Regions from separate parts of the Nocardioides marinus genome, predicted to be linked through region 3. Evidence: predicted binding sites of a transcription regulator. Region 3 holds the regulator's gene; each other region holds the start of a gene.

Region 1 (5,481 bases), 1.0 Mb from region 3:
CTCCAGCGCGACCTCGTAGGCCCGCTGGTAGTCACCCCATCTCTGGCGCTCGTCGATGTCGCCGGGGTTGAACTTCCAGTGCTTGTCGTGACGGTCCAGGCGCTCGAGCAGGCGCTCCTTCTGGGTCTCCGGCGAGACGTGCAGCATCACCTTGAGCACCCGGACGCCGGAGCCGAGCACCTCGGCCTCGAACTCGTTGATCTCGTCGTAGCGCTGCTCGATGACGTCGGGCTCGGCCAGCTCGCGCACCCGCGCGATGAGGACGTCCTCGTAGTGGGACCGGTCGAAGACCCCGATCCGGCCCCGGCCCGGCAGGGCCTTGCGGATGCGCCACAGGAAGTGGTGGCCCAGCTCCTCCTCGGTCGGCTTCTTGAAGGCGGTGATGTCGACGCCCTGGGGGTCCACGAGCCCGACGGTGTGGCGCACCACGCCGCCCTTGCCCGAGGTGTCCATGCCCTGGAGGACCAGGAGGACCCCCCGACCCTCGCGCTCCTCGACGTCGTCGGCCACCCGCCCCTCGGCGAAGAGACGCTCCTGCAGCTCGGAGAGCTCCTGACCGACCTCCTCGAGGGCCGCCTTGCCCTCCTCCTTGTCGCCGTCGAAGCCGGGGGTGGCGTCGGTGGCCCACTCCCCCAGGTCGACCGGGCCGGGTGGGACGCGCAGGTGGTGCTGGATCACTGCGCCATCATGTCAGCCATGAGCAGCGCCGATACCTCCTCTCCGCACGTCGTCCTCGTCCACGGCGCCTGGCACGGCGCGTGGTGCTGGCGCGACGGGTTCGCCCAGCGGCTGGAGCAGGCCGGCCTGCAGGTCACGACCCCGGACCTGCCGGCGCACGGCGACCGCCTCGACGCCGACCGGCTCCGCTCGCTGCGGCACGGACCGCGGTTGCGGGACTACGTGGACTCGGTGGTCGAGGTGCTGCGCGGTCTGCCCGCCGGTGGTCCGCCGCCGGTCGTGGTGGGGCACTCGATGGGCGGCGGTGTCGTGCAGCACCTGGTGGGTCGCCTGGACCGACCGGCGCTCGGCGGCGCCGTGCTGCTCGCCTCCATGCCCCCGGCCGGGGTCTGGCGGGTCACCGCCGACACCGCCCGGCAGCGGACGGCGACCTTCCTGCGGGCGAACGTGCGTCGTGACCTCGGGATGCTGGTCGTGGAGGCCGAGCACGTACGCCGGATGTTCCTCTCCGCCGACACCGACGACGCCGTCGTGGCGGCCGTGCAGTCCCGGCTGCACGGTGAGTCGTTCCGCGCGTTCCTCGACATGCTGGCCCTTGACCGTCCGCGGCCGGCGACGGGCCGGGGCCCGCGCGCGACGCAGGTCCGCGTCCTCGGCGCGGCCGACGACACGATCTTCCGCGTCGCCGACGTCGAGGCGACCGCGGCCGCCTGGGGCACCGAGGCCGTCGTCGTCCCCGGCATCGGGCACGACGTGATGCTGGACCACGGCTGGGAACGGGTCGCCGACCAGGTGATCACCTGGGTGGGCGAGATGGCCTGAGGTCGGGCCGAGGACAGCGCGATTGGAGTGCGGAGTGCTGGTGACACGCATGCCGTGTCACCAGCACTCCACTCCCGGCCTCATGGGGTCGAACCGGCGTACTGATACGCCGGCTCGGCGGGACTGAGGGGTCGGGACGGGTCGGGACTGGATCAGCCGAGGTCGCCGTCGTCGGTCGGGTCGTCTCGGCCGGCGCGGGAGAGCTCGTCGCGGACCACGGCGAAGGCCATGCCCGAGCCGTAGCCCTTGCGGGCCAGCATGCCGACCAGCCGTCTGGTGGCGGTGACGTCGTCGACCCGGCTCAGGGAGCGCAGCTTCTTGCGCACCAGGGTGCGCGCGGCCTGCTCCTCCTGCTCCGGCTCGAGCTCGTCGAGCGCCTCGCGGGCGACCTCGTCGTCCACGCCCTTGCGGCGCAGCTCCTGGGCCAGCGCACGGCGTGCCAGGCCCTTGGCCGACTGCCGACCGGCGACCCAGCTGCGGGCGAAGGCCTCGTCGTCGACCAGCCCGACCTCCTCGAACCGGTCGAGCAGCCGGGTCGCCAGCTCGTCGGGGACGTCCTTGGAGCGCAGCTTGTCGCTGAGCTCCTTGCGGCTGCGGGCGCGACCGGTCAGCTGGTCGAGCAGGATCGTGCGGGCGACCTGCTCGGGGTCGGCGTCCGGCCCCGCCGCCACCGGGTCCTCCGGTGGCGGCTGGGCGCGGTCGCGTGCCTGCTTGGCCTCGCGTGCGCCGGTCCAGGCGTCGACGCCGAGGCTGACGTCACCCGCCCAGTCAGGGGCGGGACGGGTCTCGGGCTCCACGATCAGAAGTCGTCGACGCCGATCGGGTCGGCGGGCGCCTCGGCGTCGACGGTCGGGCCGACACCGAGCTTCTCGAGGATCTTCTTCTCCAGCTCGTTGGCCAGGTCGGGGTTGTCGCGCAGGAAGGTCCGCGCGTTCTCCTTGCCCTGGCCCAGCTGGTCGCCCTCGTAGGTGTACCAAGCGCCGGCCTTGCGGACCAGGCCCGCCTCCACGCCGACGTCGATGAGGCCACCCTCGCGGGAGATGCCCTTGCCGTACATGATGTCGAACTCGGCCTGCTTGAACGGCGGGGCCACCTTGTTCTTGACGACCTTGACGCGGGTGCGGTTACCCACCATCTCCTGGCCGTCCTTGAGCGTCTCGATGCGACGCACGTCGAGGCGGACCGAGGAGTAGAACTTCAGCGCCCGACCACCGGTGGTGGTCTCCGGCGAGCCGAACATCACGCCGATCTTCTCGCGCAGCTGGTTGATGAAGATGGCGGTGGTGCCGGAGTTGTTCAGCGCTCCGGTCATCTTCCGCAGCGCCTGGCTCATCAGGCGTGCCTGCAGACCCACGTGGCTGTCGCCCATCTCGCCCTCGATCTCGGCGCGCGGCACGAGCGCGGCGACGGAGTCGATGACGATGAGGTCGAGCGCACCCGAGCGGATCAGCATGTCGGCGATCTCGAGCGCCTGCTCACCAGAGTCGGGCTGGGAGACCAGCAGGGCGTCGGTGTCGACGCCGAGGTTCTTCGCGTACTCCGGGTCCAGCGCGTGCTCGGCGTCGATGAAGGCGACGATGCCGCCGGCGCGCTGGGCGCTGGCCACCGCGTGCAGGGCCACCGTGGTCTTACCGGAGGACTCCGGACCGTAGATCTCCACGACGCGGCCGCGCGGCAGACCGCCGAGGCCGAGGGCCACGTCCAGGGCGATCGCCCCGGTGGGGATCACCTCCAGGGGGGCGCGGGTCTCGTCGCCCAGTCGCATGACCGAGCCCTTGCCGAACTGCCGCTCGATGTTGGCGAGCGCTGCATCCAGCGCCTTGTCGCGATCTCCACCAGCCATGGGTGTTGTCCTCTTCTCTCGTCGTGGGCCAGGCACGTCGACGACGCTAGAGCGGGCCACCGACAACGCCTGATCAGCGTGTCGTGCACTGTGGAGAACCCCGCTCCGCGTCATGCCTGTGGACGCCACGGTAGCCGAACACCTGTTCGATCGCGGCTGCGACACGCGCGACACGCCGGTAGCTCGGGGCAGGGTCAGGGCAGGGGCGGGACAGGGTCAGGGCAGGGTGACGGTGAACCGGCAGCCCGGGACGCAGCCGTCGGGGCCCGCAGGCTGGTTGTCGACCCGCACGGTCCCCCCGTGGGCCTCGACGAGCCCGGCGACGATCGCCAGCCCCAGGCCGGCTCCGCGCGAGGAGGGCTGCTGCTCCGGCGTACGGGCCGCGCTGCCCTGCCAGGCCACGTCGAAGACGCGGGACAGGTCCTCGGCGGCCAGCCCGCCGCAGGCGTCGCTGACCGAGATCTCCACCCCGCCGCCCGGCACCGCACGACCCTGCACGTCCACCCGTCCGCCCGGGGCGGTGTGCCGCACCGCGTTGCCGACGAGGTTGGCGACCACGCGCGAGAGCGCGCCCGGGTCGGCGTGCACCTCCAGGCCGGGGTCCACCGAGCCGCCGACCGAGACCGTGCGGGCCGCGGCGACCGGCTCGGCTGCGGCGATAGCCTCGCTGAGCAGGTCCCCCAGCGAGACCGGCTCGGGAGCCAGGCGCAGCACCCCGGCGTGGATGCGCGAGAGCTCGAAGAGGTCGTCGACCATCCTGCTCATCCGGTCGACCTCGGTGCGGATCTGCCGGTGGTAGCGGGCGGGGTCGGCCGCCATGCCGTCCTCGAGCGCCTCGGACATCGCCCGCATCCCGGCCAGCGGCGTGCGCAGGTCGTGGGAGACCCACGAGACCAGCTCGCGGCGCGCCTCCTCCAGCCGGGCCTCGCGCTCACGGGCCTGCTTGAGCCGGTGGTGCGTGGCGGCCAGCTCCTCGGAGAGCCGGCGGAACTCGGCCGGCCCGCGCGCGGGCCCGGCGGAGTACGGCGAGGACGACCCGACCCGGCGCACCTCCTCGGCCAGCCCCCGCGACCACACCACGACCGCGCGCGAGAGGACCACCGCGACCAGCACCGAGACCACCGCGGCACTGGCCGCGACGAGGGTCAGGGCGCCCAGGTCGTGCTCGGAGATGAACATCGCCCGCGCCACGACCAGGACGCCGGCCAGCATGCCGAGCACCGGCACCACGGCGACGAGCACCAGCTGCCAGGCGATCGAGAGCCGGCGCACCGCCCAGGCCGCCGCCAGCCCGAGCGTGCCGACGGCGAGCGCCGCCGCGACCGCCATCGCGACGATCTGCAGCTTGTCCTGGGTCATCGGGGCTCCTGGGTCATGCGGGAGCCGGCTCCCAGCGGTAGCCGACCCCCCACACCGTGACCAGCCGGGTCGGCTGCTTGGGGTCGGCCTCGACCTTCTCGCGCAGCCGCCGCACGTGCACGGTCACCGTCGACAGGTCGCCGACGCTCCACCCCCAGACCCGCTCCAGCAGGTCCTCGCGGGACCACGCGGTGCCGGGGTGGGCGAGCAGGAAGCGCAGCAGGTCGAACTCGCGCGCCGTCAGCGCGAGGGTCTCCCCCGCCCTGGTCACCTCGTGCCGCGAGGTGTCGAGCACCAGGTCGCCGTCGGTGAGCACCCCCGCCGGCTCCGGCTCCTGGCCCACGCCCGCACGCCGCAGGACGGAGTCGACCCGCAGCGCGAGCTCGCGGGGGCTGAACGGCTTGGTGACGTAGTCGTCGGCACCGACCTCCAGGCCCGCCACCCGGTCGCCCTCCTCGCCCAGGGCGGTCAGCATCACCACCGGCACCTCGGCGCGCCGGTCCGGCAGCGCGCGCAGCCGGCGGCAGACCTCCAGGCCACCCATGCCGGGCAGCATCAGGTCGAGGACGACGAGGTCGGGCGCGCCGGTGACGGGCGCCTGGCCGGGCGGTCCCAGGCGGCGCAGGGCGTCCTCCCCGTCACCGGTCTCCTCGACCTCGTGGCCGTGGGCCCGCAGGTAGGACACGACCACCTCGCGGACGGTCACGTCGTCGTCGACGACCAGCACCCGCCCCATCAGCGCTGGTCCCGGCGAGCGCGCAGCGAGTGGAGGAGGACGG
Region 2 (5,481 bases), 340 kb from region 3:
GGCTCGTCGAGGACTGACCGGACGTCATTCGTCGTCGTCCTCGATGAAGCCGGTCTCCGGATCGATCGCCCTGAGGAAGTCCCGGATGCCGTCCACGTGCCCGAGCCCGTCGACTGGTGAGTGGTCCGACGTGGCGGAGCTGAAGCCGTAGCCACCGTGCCGGTGGTTCAGCCAGTGGTAGTCGTAGACCCCCGGCGCGCGTCGCGTCACCGCGAACTCCTCGCCCTCGACCACGATCGTGAGCGGTCCCTCCTCGGGAGTCGGGACCTCGAACCGGTCGACGTAGCCAGCAGCGGTCTGGAGGTCGACGGGGAAGTCGTCGGCGTCGGCGCCCCTCCGGTCCTCGATCCGCGCGAGCACGGTCCGGCGGTCCGTGGCGAGGTAGATGGTCTCTGGCGTGGTCCCGTGCTCGGCCGCGAGAGCGCGCCACTCGCTGCGCATGGCTCGCGACCAGAACGAGAAGTCGAGCACCACGGCCTGGCCGGCGCCCAGGAGAGCGGCCAGCTGTGTGCGCAGCAGGTCGCGAACCTCGTCGCGCACGATGGCCGGCACCTCACCTGACCTGATGCCACGGGCCCAGAGGTGGCCGTCGAACGAGAGGCGCACCATCCCCGCCCCCTCGAGGCGACGTGCGTACGTCGTCTTGCCGGCCCCCGACGGCCCGCACATGAAGATCACCCGGGTCACGGCTGCACTGTGGCAGCGGTGTGAGACGAGCGCACGCGAGTTGCGCGCTCAGAGCTGGGTGGTGCCGTCGGGGTGGACGAGGAACCGGATGCCGTGGGGGCTGGTCCAGAGCCAGGTGGTGGGGGTGAGCTGGTGGTAGTCCCAGGCCACGGTGGTCGTGCTTGTCGAGGCCGGGGATGGGTGGGTCTTGGCTCGGTGGTGTCGCCTGCACAAGGGGGCGAGGGTGTCGGTGGCTGTTTGGCCGGGTGGTCCGCCCTCGTCTGGTGGGACGTACTCCTCGATGTGGTCGAGGTCGACCCTTGCTGAGGTGCGGGTGCAGTGCGGGAAGACGCAGGTCGTGCGCTTGAGCTTGACGCGCTGGCTGATGCGGTCGGGGATCTCGTAGGAGTCCACGGCGATCTGGTCGTGCAGGTCCACCACGGGCTTGACGGTGATCTGGGTGCCGGGGACGGCGAGCCACTCGCGGACGGTGTCGGCGGTGAGGGTCTGGTGGTGGTTCTCGAGGCGGGCGAGGTGGAGGCCGAGCTTCCCGGTGTCGGGGTCGATCTCCGGGGTGCCTGCCAGGGCTGATTCCGACAGGTGGAGGTGGAGGACGACCTGGCGGGGGTTGCGGGGTGGTCTCGACGCCCGCTCCTCGCTGGCGCTCGTCGCTGCTCGACCACCTGCGTCGGTGCCGTCGGTCCCTGCTCGAGCACCTGGCTCGGCCGGTGAGGTGTCGAGGTCGAGGGTGAGGTCGCCGCGGCTGAGGTAGCCCAGGGCCTTGGCGCGGCGGACGTCGAGGGTGTCGGTGGAGCCGGCGGCAAGGAGCTGGTCGGCGATGGTGCGGATGGCGTGCTCGAGCTCTTCGGCGTCGGCGCGGTCCAGCAGGCCGGTCAGGTGGACACCGGACGCGGTGCCGATGGTCCAGGCGGTGGTGAGGTCGAGGTGGACGTGGAGAGACGCGGCGGTGTCGACCTCCTCCATCTCACATCCCTCGGGGTCGAACCGTGCTGTGGCCTCGGCCGCGAGCCGCTTGACGGTGGCGAAGGAGGCGGTGTGGACGACGTGGGCCAGGTGGGCGTCGACGAACGCAGCGGCCTCGGCGGTGAGGGTGCGGGTGACCTCGGTGACCCGCCGGATGCGCCACACCTGCACCTGGCCGTCGAGGAGTCGCTGCCAGATCTTCGGCAGCCGGTGCTTGGCCTCGACCGCGTCGGAGAGCAGGGCCCGCCCGGAGTCGGTGGAACGGCCGAGGGCGGCGGCGAGCTCGATGACCGCGAATTCCGAGACCTCGGGGGCGCCGGGGCCGGCGAGCTGGAGCATGGTGTCGGCGCCGGGCATCCCGAAACGGGCGACCCAGGCGTTCTCGGCGGCGGTGTGGGCGTCGTCGTCGGCCAGCCCGTAGGTGCCGTAGAGGTCGGGGAGCAGCTGGCCGGTGGTGTGCCGGTCGGCCCAGGCGGCGACGGTGATGAAGAGCTGCCGGTCGGCGTCGTCGGCGGCCTGCTTCTGCGCGACGGCGAGGGACAGCAGGTCACCGGTCGGGACAGGAGCGGTGTCCTGTGCCGAGTGATCCTGGTGCCCGAGTGCCATGACCAGATTCTACTAGAACAAGTGTTCGAATGGAATGGTCGTGAGGGCCCCGAAGTGAATCTGTGGAGGACGATCCAGCCGCAACCCAAGCGAGCACCCCAGCGATGCCGGACCGTTCGGGCGGACCGTCACCAGGTACCGAAATCAATGCCCACCGCAAGCACGGCTTCGATAAATGAAGGACCTGCTGCAGCGCGAACGTCCAGGCGCCCACCCGCGGCGACCACGGACCACCCCCGTGGACAGGAGGGCGTGGCGTGAAAGGGGGTCACGACAGACCCTCCAGTCGCCCGTGAATGAGGTTGCTGTCGGCGTACGGGGTCTCAAGGCTTCGTCGCTGGCGCTCCTCGCACCTCGACCAGCGGAGGCGAAGGCGCTGGCGCTCCTCGCACCTGGACCGGCGGACGGGCCTGAGGAGTCCCTGAGAGGGGCACGCGTCACGTTTCGCGGCGGGTGAGGGGCGGGAAGAAGGAAACCCATGGCCTCTTCTCGGGACCCGTGGTTCGACAACGCCAAGATGGCGCTGGTGACCCTCGTCGTGGTGGGACACGCGTGGGTGCTGCTGCCGGACTCGGCGACCAACGACCACCTCTACGACTTCCTCTACGCCTGGCACATGCCGGCGTTCGTGTTCCTGACCGGCTACCTCTCCCAGCGCTGGACCTACACCCGTGCCCGGATGTGGCAGCTGGTGCGCACGGTGGCGGTGCCGTACGTGCTCTTCGAGGCCGTGATCGCGATGTTCCGCATCCACGTGGGCGGCGAGGAGCTGGAGAACCTCTGGCGCGACCCGCACTGGCCGATGTGGTACCTCTCCGCGCTGTTCTTCTGGCGGCTGCTGACCCCGGTGTTCAAGAACATGTGGGGCGGGGTCGGGCTCGCCGTGGTCATCTCGCTGGTCGCCGGTCTGTACGCCGGTGACACGCTCGACGTGGCGCGAGTGCTGGGTCTGCTGCCGTTCTTCGTCCTCGGCCTCAAGGCCACCCCGGAGCGACTCGAGCTGCTGCGCAGTCGCGCGGCCCAGGTGGCAGCGGCCGGCACCCTCGTGGGCATCTGGTTCCTGACCTCACGCACCGACGACTGGGCGGGCACGGAGTGGCTCTACTACCGCGCCCGCTACGAGGAGCTCGACGTGAGCGACGGGCAGGCGTTCCTGACCCGCGCGGCGCTGCTGGTGCTGGGCACCCTGGGCACCTGGGCCTTCCTGGCGCTGGTGCCGCGGGTGCGCGGCTGGTTCACCCAGATGGGCGCCTACACGCTGGTGGTCTACCTCTTCCACGGCTTCGTGGTGAAGGGGCTCGGCTACGCCGGGTACGGCGAGCTGTTCGGCGACCGGGTGCTGCTCGGCCTGGCCGTCACCACGCTCGGGTCGGTCGTGGTGGCGCTGATGCTGGCCAGCCCGCCGGTGGCGCGGGTGCTGCAGCACGCCGTCGACCCGCTCGGCTGGGGCGAGCGCCGGGTCAAGGACGCGATGGAGGTCTCCGAGGCCACCAAGCAGGCCGACGAGCTCGCCGCCCGGATCGAGAACCACGTGCGGCGGGAGACCGTGCGCACCTGAGCGACCACTAGTCTCTCCCCGTGGCCGGTGGACTCTTCGCACTGCTCGACGACATCGCGGCGCTCGCCAAGCTGGCGGCCGCCTCCATCGACGACGTCAGCGCCGCTGCCGGGCGCGCGAGCGCCAAGGCCGCCGGCGTGGTGGTCGACGACACCGCGGTCACCCCGCAGTACGTCCAGGGCGTGGCGGCCGAGCGCGAGCTGCCGATCATCAAGAAGATCGCGGTCGGCTCGATCCGCAACAAGCTGCTGCTGATCCTGCCGGTGGCGCTGCTGCTCAGCGAGCTGCTGCCCAGCCTGCTCAAGATCATCTTGATGTGCGGTGGCGCCTACCTCTGCTACGAGGGCGCGGAGAAGATCTGGGAGAAGTTCGGGCCGGGGCACCACGGGGACGAGGCGATCGAGAAGGTCGCCGCCGGCACCCCCGCGGAGACCGAGAAGAACCTCATCTCGGGGGCGATCCGCACCGACCTGATCCTCTCGGCCGAGATCATGGTGATCTCCCTGGACGAGGTGGCCGGCGAGAGCTTCTGGTCGCGCGCGGCGATCATGGTGGTCGTCGCGGTCTTCATCACCGCGGTCGTCTACGGCGTGGTGGCGTTGATCGTGAAGATGGACGACGTCGGCCTCTCCCTGGCCCAGCGCTCCAGCGCGCTCGCGCAGCGGGTCGGGCGCGGGCTCGTGCACGCCATGCCGCGGGTGCTGGAGGTCATCGGCGCCGTGGGCACGGCCGCGATGTTGTGGGTCGGGGGGCACATCGTGCTCGTCGGCTCCCACGACCTGGGCTGGCACCCGCCGTACGACGCCGTGCACCACCTCGAGGAGGCCGTGCACGACGCCACGGGTGCTCTCGGGTCGGTCCTGGGCTGGCTGACGAACACCGGCTGCTCGGCGGTCCTGGGGCTGGCCATCGGCGCCGTGCTGGTGCTGGTCATGCACCTGGTGCCGCGCCGCGGCGCGCACTGACCCTTCGGCCGGCCCCGGCTGGGCGCTCCAGCCCACCACCCTCCGGGATTCCCGGTCGTCGCGTCGGTCCGCCTACGCTGGACGGCGGACTGCGTGGGAGATCCCGACGGTGCGCAGATGCGCGACGCAGGCCTGGCTCCAACCCCCTGCGAGGAGACACCCTGATGGACTTCAAGGTCGCCGACCTGTCCCTGGCCGACTACGGCCGCACCGAGATCGAGCTCGCCGAGCACGAGATGCCCGGCCTGATGGCCATGCGTGAGCGCTACGGCGCGGAGAAGCCGCTGGCCGGCGCCCGCATCGCGGGCTCCCTGCACATGACCACCCAGACCGCGGTCCTCATCGAGACGCTGACCGCCCTGGGTGCCGAGGTCCGCTGGGCCTCCTGCAACATCTTCTCCACCCAGGACCACGCGGCCGCGGCCGTCGCGGTCGGCCCCGAGGGCACCGTCGACGCGCCTGCGGGCGTGCCGGTCTTCGCCTGGAAGGGCGAGACCCTGGAGGAGTACTGGTGGTGCACCCAGCAGATCCTCGACTGGGGTACCGACGCCGAGGGCAACCAGCGCTTCGCGAACATGATCCTCGACGACGGCGGTGACGCCACCCTGCTGGTCCACCTCGGTGTCGAGGCGGAGAAGAAGGGCGAGGCGCCGGACCCGGCCACCGCCACCAGCACCGAGCAGCGGATCATCTTCGAGGTGC
Region 3 (5,481 bases):
GTCGGGGCGTACCCCGGTCATCATCATCACGTGGTTGGGGATCGTCTCCATGACCGGCATGGAGGTCGCCCGCGGCCACCACATCCCGCCCTCGCGCAGCGCGTGGAGGTTGGGGGTGAGGGTCGGCTCGATCTCGTCGGGGCGGCAGCCGTCGGTGACGAGCACGTAGCAGCGCTTCTTGGTCCTCGCGCTGGCGGCGCCCGCGGGCGCCGCCGCGCCGACGGCGCTGGAGAAGGCCAGGCCGGAGGCAGCCGCGGTCAGCACGGTGCGGCGGCTGGCCCGGATCTCCGCGAGCCGGCGGGCGGCGCGCTCAGGGGAGCCGGCGAGGGGGGTGTCCTGGCACATCAGGCCTCCAGCGGAGCGTCGACGGGGGTGATCCGGCCGGTCCCGGCCAGCGTGGCGTACGACGTCGACCACTCGATCGGGGTGGCCGCGTCGTCCCGGGCGCCGATGACGTACCAGTCCATCTGGGCGCGCTCGGGGGTGATGTCGAGGACGGAGTACCCGTGGTTGTCGAAGTCGAGGTACTTGATGTGCCGGTTGTTGGCGAGGATCGCGGTCTCCACGAGCGGCGTGAGCTGCGGCGCGCCGGTGATGTCCTTGAGGTTGTTCGAGGTGACCGAGGAGCACACGAACTCCACCCCGTAGGAGTCGCCGTAGAGCGGCTGCGTGGAGGTGTCCAGCGGCAGCTCGCAGGCCCACCCGGAGTGGATGTCGCCGGTGATGAACAAGACGTCCTTGACCTGGTGGTCGCGGATGTGGCCGAGGACCTCGCGGCGGTCGGCGGTGTAGCCGTCCCACTGGTCGACGTTGTAGGGCGCGCCGTCGCCGGGGAGGATGCCGGTCACGTCGTTGATGGGGTCGATCAGGTCGTTGGGCAGGTCGCCGAAGGTGACCGGCGCGATCATCACCGGGTTACCGATGACCTTCCACTGCGGCGCGTGGTCGCCGCGGGTGAGTGACTCCTTGAGCCAGGCCATCTGCTTCTTGCCGGTGATGGAGCGGGACGGGTCGCTCACCTCGGCCTCGAGCGCCGGCACGGGTGTCGGCGCGAGCGTGGAGACCTGCTCGTCGCGATAGGTGCGCAGGTCGAGCATCGAGACCTCGGCGAGGTTGCCGAAGCGCAGCCGACGGTAGAGGCGGGTGCCGTCGCCCAGGGCAGCGGTCCCGTCCATCCGCACCGGCATCCACTCGTCGTACGCGCGGTGGGCGCGGGCACGGCGGACCTTGTAGTCACCCTCGGACTCGTCGTGGTTCTCCGCGCCGTTCTTCCACTGGTCGTTGGTGACCTCGTGGTCGTCCCAGGTGAGGATCCACGAGTAGCGCGCGTGCAGGGCCTGCAGGTCGGGGTCGGCCTTGTAGTTGGCGTGCCGGCGGCGGTAGTCCTCGAGGCTGACCATCTCGTGCGGCGGGTCGTGCGGGCGGACGACGACGTTGTCCTGGCCCATGCCGTACTCGCCGGTGGGGTACTCGTAGAGGTAGTCGCCGAGGTGGAGGACGGCGTGGAGGTCCTCGCGCGCCGCGAGGCCGCGGTAGGAGCTGAAGAAGCCGGCCTCGAGGTTGGCGCAGGACACGACCCCGAAGCGCAGGTTGTCCAGGGCGGCGCGCTTGCGCGGCGCCGTGCGCAGGCGGCCGACGGGGCTCTTCTGGCCGAGGGCGCGGAAGCGGTAGAAGTACTCGGTGTCCGGCTTGAGGCCCCTGGCGTCGAGCTTGACCGTGTGGTCGCGCCCGGCGCTGGTGCGGAACCGGCCCTTGCTGACGACCTTGCGGAACCGCTTGTCCTTGGCCACCTGCCAGGTGACGGTGACCGGCCCGCCCTTGCCCGAGCCGGCCGTGGCCGCAGGGGTGGGGGTGACGCGGGTCCAGATGACGACCCGGCGCGGCAACGGGTCACCCGAGGCGACCCCGTGCTGGAAGACCTCGTGCGTCGCCTTCCCGCGCTCGGCCCCGTCGGCCGCACCGGGCTGCCCCGTCGGGTCGGCCTGCGCAGGGCGTACGCCGCTGCCGAGCACCCCGGCCGCGGCGGCTCCCGCGGCGCCGGTCGCGAGGACGGTGCGGCGGGGCAACGCGGAGGGGGAGGAGGACGAGGTGGGGGGCGTCGTCGGCGGCTTCGTCGAGGTCACGACTCATCCAACGACGCCGCCCCCTGTTTCGTGACGGTTTCGCCGGAGTGAGCACCGTCCGTTCACCCGGTGCTCACCAGGCGACCGCCCGCGACCCGGTGGACGAGCGGGCGTCGAGACCCCGCGCCTACCGGTGGTCGAGCAGTGAGGAGCGCCAGCGACGAGCGGGCGTCGAGACCACCCGCCGCCGGCGTACCCCTCAGACCTTGCGCAGCACGGCGGTGACGATGCCGAGGATGGTGGCGTGGGTGCCGTCGATCGGCTCGAAGGCGTCGTTGTGCGGCAGCAGCCACACCTGCCCGCTCTTGCGGGAGAAGGTCTTCACGGTGGCCTCGCCGTCGATCATCGCGGCGACCATCTGACCGTTCTCGGCGGTGTTGGCCTGGCGGATCACGACGTAGTCGCCGTCGCAGATGGCGGCGTCGATCATCGACTCACCACGCACCTCGAGCAGGAAGAGCTGGCCGTCGCCGACGAGCTGCTTGGGCAGCGGGAAGACGTCCTCGACCTGCTCCTCGGCGAGGATCGGCGCGCCCGCGGCGATCCGGCCGAGCATCGGCACGTAGGAGGCGGCGGGCAGGGTGTCGCCGACCCCGGTCTCGTCGAAGGAGCTCTCGTCGGCCGAGGAGATCGCGCGCCGTGCGGCCATCGACTCGGGCAGGAAGACCTCGAGGGCGCGGGGCCGGCTGCCGTCGCGCTTGATGAAGCCCTTCTCCTCCAGCACCTTCAGCTGGTGGGCCACCGAGGAGGTGCTGGTCAGGCCGACGGCCTGGCCGATCTCGCGCATGCTGGGCGGGTAGCCGCGTTGGGCGACCGCGTCGCGGATGGTCTCCAGCACCTTGGTCTGGCGCGGGGTGAGCCCGCTGGCGTCGGGCGGGCCGTCGGGGAGCGCGCTCACGCCGGGGGCGGCGTCGTCGTGGCTGGTCGCCATGGGGGTCCTCCTGGTTCGACCACCGGCCCGCAGGGTGCGCCCGCGGACGCGGCGGCACGGGTGTGGCACGGCCTGCGTCGTGGTGCTCACACGCTATGACTCATCCGGTCCGCGATCAAACATGTGTTCGAATCGGCGTGTCGAGCACACTCGGGCCATGACGCCCCGCCCGGTCCCCGCCGCCCCCATCCAGCGCAGTGCCGTGGTCACCGGTGCTGCTCGCGGCATCGGCCGCGGGATCGCCGAGCTGCTGGTGGCCCAGGGGTACGCCGTGGTCGTCACCGATGTTGACGGGGAGGCCGTGCAGGCGACCGCGCGGGAGATCGGCGCCGTCGCCGGACTGGCCCATGACGTGCGCGACCCGGAGGCGCACCGCACGGTCGCCGAGGTGGCGGCCGGGCACGGTCGTCTGGTCGCCTGGTTCAACAACGCCGGGGTCGGCGACGACGGGCGACTCTCGGAGCTCTCCGAGGAGCAGGTGCGCCGGCTGGTGGAGGTGAACCTCCTGGGTGTCCTGTGGGGCATGCGCGCTGCGCTGGAGGCCTTCGGCGACGGCTCCGGCGACATCGTCAACACCGCCTCCCTCTCGGGGCTGGGGCCGGTCCCCGGCTACAGCGTGTACGCCGCGACCAAGGCCGCGACCGTGTCGGCCACCATGTCCGTGGCCGCCGAGACGGCGCGTCGGGTGCGGGTGCACGCGATCTGCCCCGACGGGGTCCGGACGGCCATGCTGGACGAGCAGGACCCCGAAGGCCTGGGAGCGGCCCTGGTTCACTCGGGTGGTCGGATCCTGTCGGTGGAGGAGATCGCCGAGGCGGCCGTCGGGCTGGTCGGGACCGGCCGCGTGATCCGGACGGTGCCGGTGTGGCGCGGGGCCCTGATGCGCACCATCTCCCTGGCTCCCGGCGTCGCCGCCAAGGGGACCGCGCTCTTCGCCGCCCAGGGTCGTCGGGCGCTCCGCCGCGGCTGACGGGGTGGGTGGGCTCGCGGCCCACGCAGGGGCAGTCGAACATTTGTTCGCAGAAACCCTTGATCTCGTTCGAACACCTGATCTACTCTCGTACACGTGTTCGATCGAACTGGTGGTCGAGCCGTCGGCCCCAGGCCCGCCCGGTCCTCCCTGACCGGGACTGTCGGTGGTCGTCGGTAGACATCGGTTCGCAGACCCACTCCGCCTTCCCCAGGAGATCCCGATGAGCACCATGGTCCTTCCCGCAGTCCACCTCCCGGCCCGCACCTCCGCCCGTCCGGTTCCGCGCTCGGCACCGCGTTCGGCTGCTGGCACCGACGGCCGTCTGCGCCTGACCCGGCGCGGTCGCCTGGTGGTCTTCGTGGTCGGCCTGCTGGTGGCCGTGGCGATCGCGGTGGCCTTCGCTGGCGGCTCGGTCGCGACCTCGGAGAAGGGGCAGCCGGTGCCCACCGACACGATCGTGGTCGGCACCGGGGTGACCCTGTGGGACATCGCCTCGGCCCGGGCCGAGGGCGGCGACGTCCGCGACATGATGTCGACCATCCAGCAGCTCAACCACCTCGAGAGCGGCATGCTCGTCGCCGGTCAGCGGCTGCGGGTCCCCGCCGACAGCTGAGCGCGACGCGACGGGAGCACCGCCCCGGAAGGGGCGCACAGACTTCGCCGGTCGATTCGACCCCGGCCGGCGAAACCACGGGGAAGACGAGGGGCGGGCCCACGGCGGGACCGCCCCTCGGTGGTGCTGGGCGGGCCGCAAGGTCTGACTGATGTCAGTCAGACCTTGCGGTGCGCGGTCGAACCTTCGACCGCGAACCCGCAGGTTCGACCGATATCAGTCAGACCTTCGCGCACCGGCCGTCCTGGGCGGGGCCAGGCTCAGCGCGCGGCGCGCTTGCCGCCCTTGGGTCGCGGAGCGGGGGGCTCGGTGCCGGGTGCTGGGTCCGGGGCGACGACGCCGAGCTCGCGCAGCAGCCGCAGCCCGACCAACAGGCCGGCGAAGAGGCAGGCCACCGCGCCGAGGGAGGCCAGGGCGAGGAACCACCAGGCGGCGGTCCTGCCCTCGCGTGCGGTCGTGCCGAAGTCGATGGCCGCCCAGACCAGGTAGCCCCAGGCGACGACCAGGCCGGTGACCCCGGCGGTGAGGGCCAGCAGGCGACGGGTCCGGTGGGGTGCCGGGGGGCGCGGGCCGCTGTGCGATCCGTGCTTCCCTCCGCTCCCAGCCACCGCGCCATTGTCCCCGATCGCCCCACGCGTCACGGGGCGAACCGCCGAGCGGTGCGGTCGCGCCCGGTGGCCCACCACGGGCCGAAGGGCCCGAGGAAGGGGCAGGAGGACCCTGATGGGGGATGGGCCGCGGGGTTAGCCTGGCTGGGTGGCCCAGGGACGAGGGGACGAGCCGGACGTCGCGGGCCGCGGTGCCCAGCGGACCGCGGCCGCCGACGCGCCGTCACCTGCGG

What was found. Region 3 encodes LexA, which represses DNA repair genes until DNA is damaged. Its sites were predicted from a motif close to TCGAACANNTGTTCGA; they were not measured.
Region 1: the regulator LexA is predicted to act here: its motif matches at 3,478-3,493, upstream of recA (recombinase RecA).
Region 2: the regulator LexA is predicted to act here: its motif matches at 2,270-2,285, upstream of BKA05_RS19975 (HNH endonuclease signature motif containing protein).

Annotation. Positions count from the first base shown of each region.
Region 1 covers NZ_JACBZI010000001.1:1,536,312-1,541,792, reverse strand. The annotation lists gene BKA05_RS07310 (PPK2 family polyphosphate kinase) at 1-678, opposite strand, end outside; gene BKA05_RS07305 (alpha/beta hydrolase) at 697-1,500, shown strand; gene BKA05_RS20245 (regulatory protein RecX) at 1,653-2,297, opposite strand; gene recA (recombinase RecA) at 2,300-3,343, opposite strand; gene BKA05_RS07290 (sensor histidine kinase) at 3,560-4,702, opposite strand; gene BKA05_RS07285 (response regulator transcription factor) at 4,716-5,438, opposite strand; gene BKA05_RS07280 (hypothetical protein) at 5,438-5,481, opposite strand, start outside.
Region 2 covers NZ_JACBZI010000001.1:846,371-851,851, forward strand. The annotation lists gene BKA05_RS04055 (SIS domain-containing protein) at 1-17, shown strand, start outside; gene BKA05_RS04060 (AAA family ATPase) at 25-687, opposite strand; gene BKA05_RS19975 (HNH endonuclease signature motif containing protein) at 736-2,256, opposite strand; gene BKA05_RS04070 (acyltransferase family protein) at 2,735-3,814, shown strand; gene BKA05_RS04075 (DUF808 family protein) at 3,835-4,779, shown strand; gene ahcY (adenosylhomocysteinase) at 4,944-5,481, shown strand, end outside.
Region 3 covers NZ_JACBZI010000001.1:502,611-508,091, forward strand. The annotation lists gene BKA05_RS02530 (alkaline phosphatase family protein) at 1-345, opposite strand, end outside; gene BKA05_RS02535 (alkaline phosphatase D family protein) at 345-2,123, opposite strand; gene lexA (transcriptional repressor LexA) at 2,323-3,054, opposite strand; gene BKA05_RS02545 (SDR family oxidoreductase) at 3,212-4,024, shown strand; gene BKA05_RS02550 (LysM peptidoglycan-binding domain-containing protein) at 4,248-4,640, shown strand; gene BKA05_RS02555 (hypothetical protein) at 4,901-5,248, opposite strand.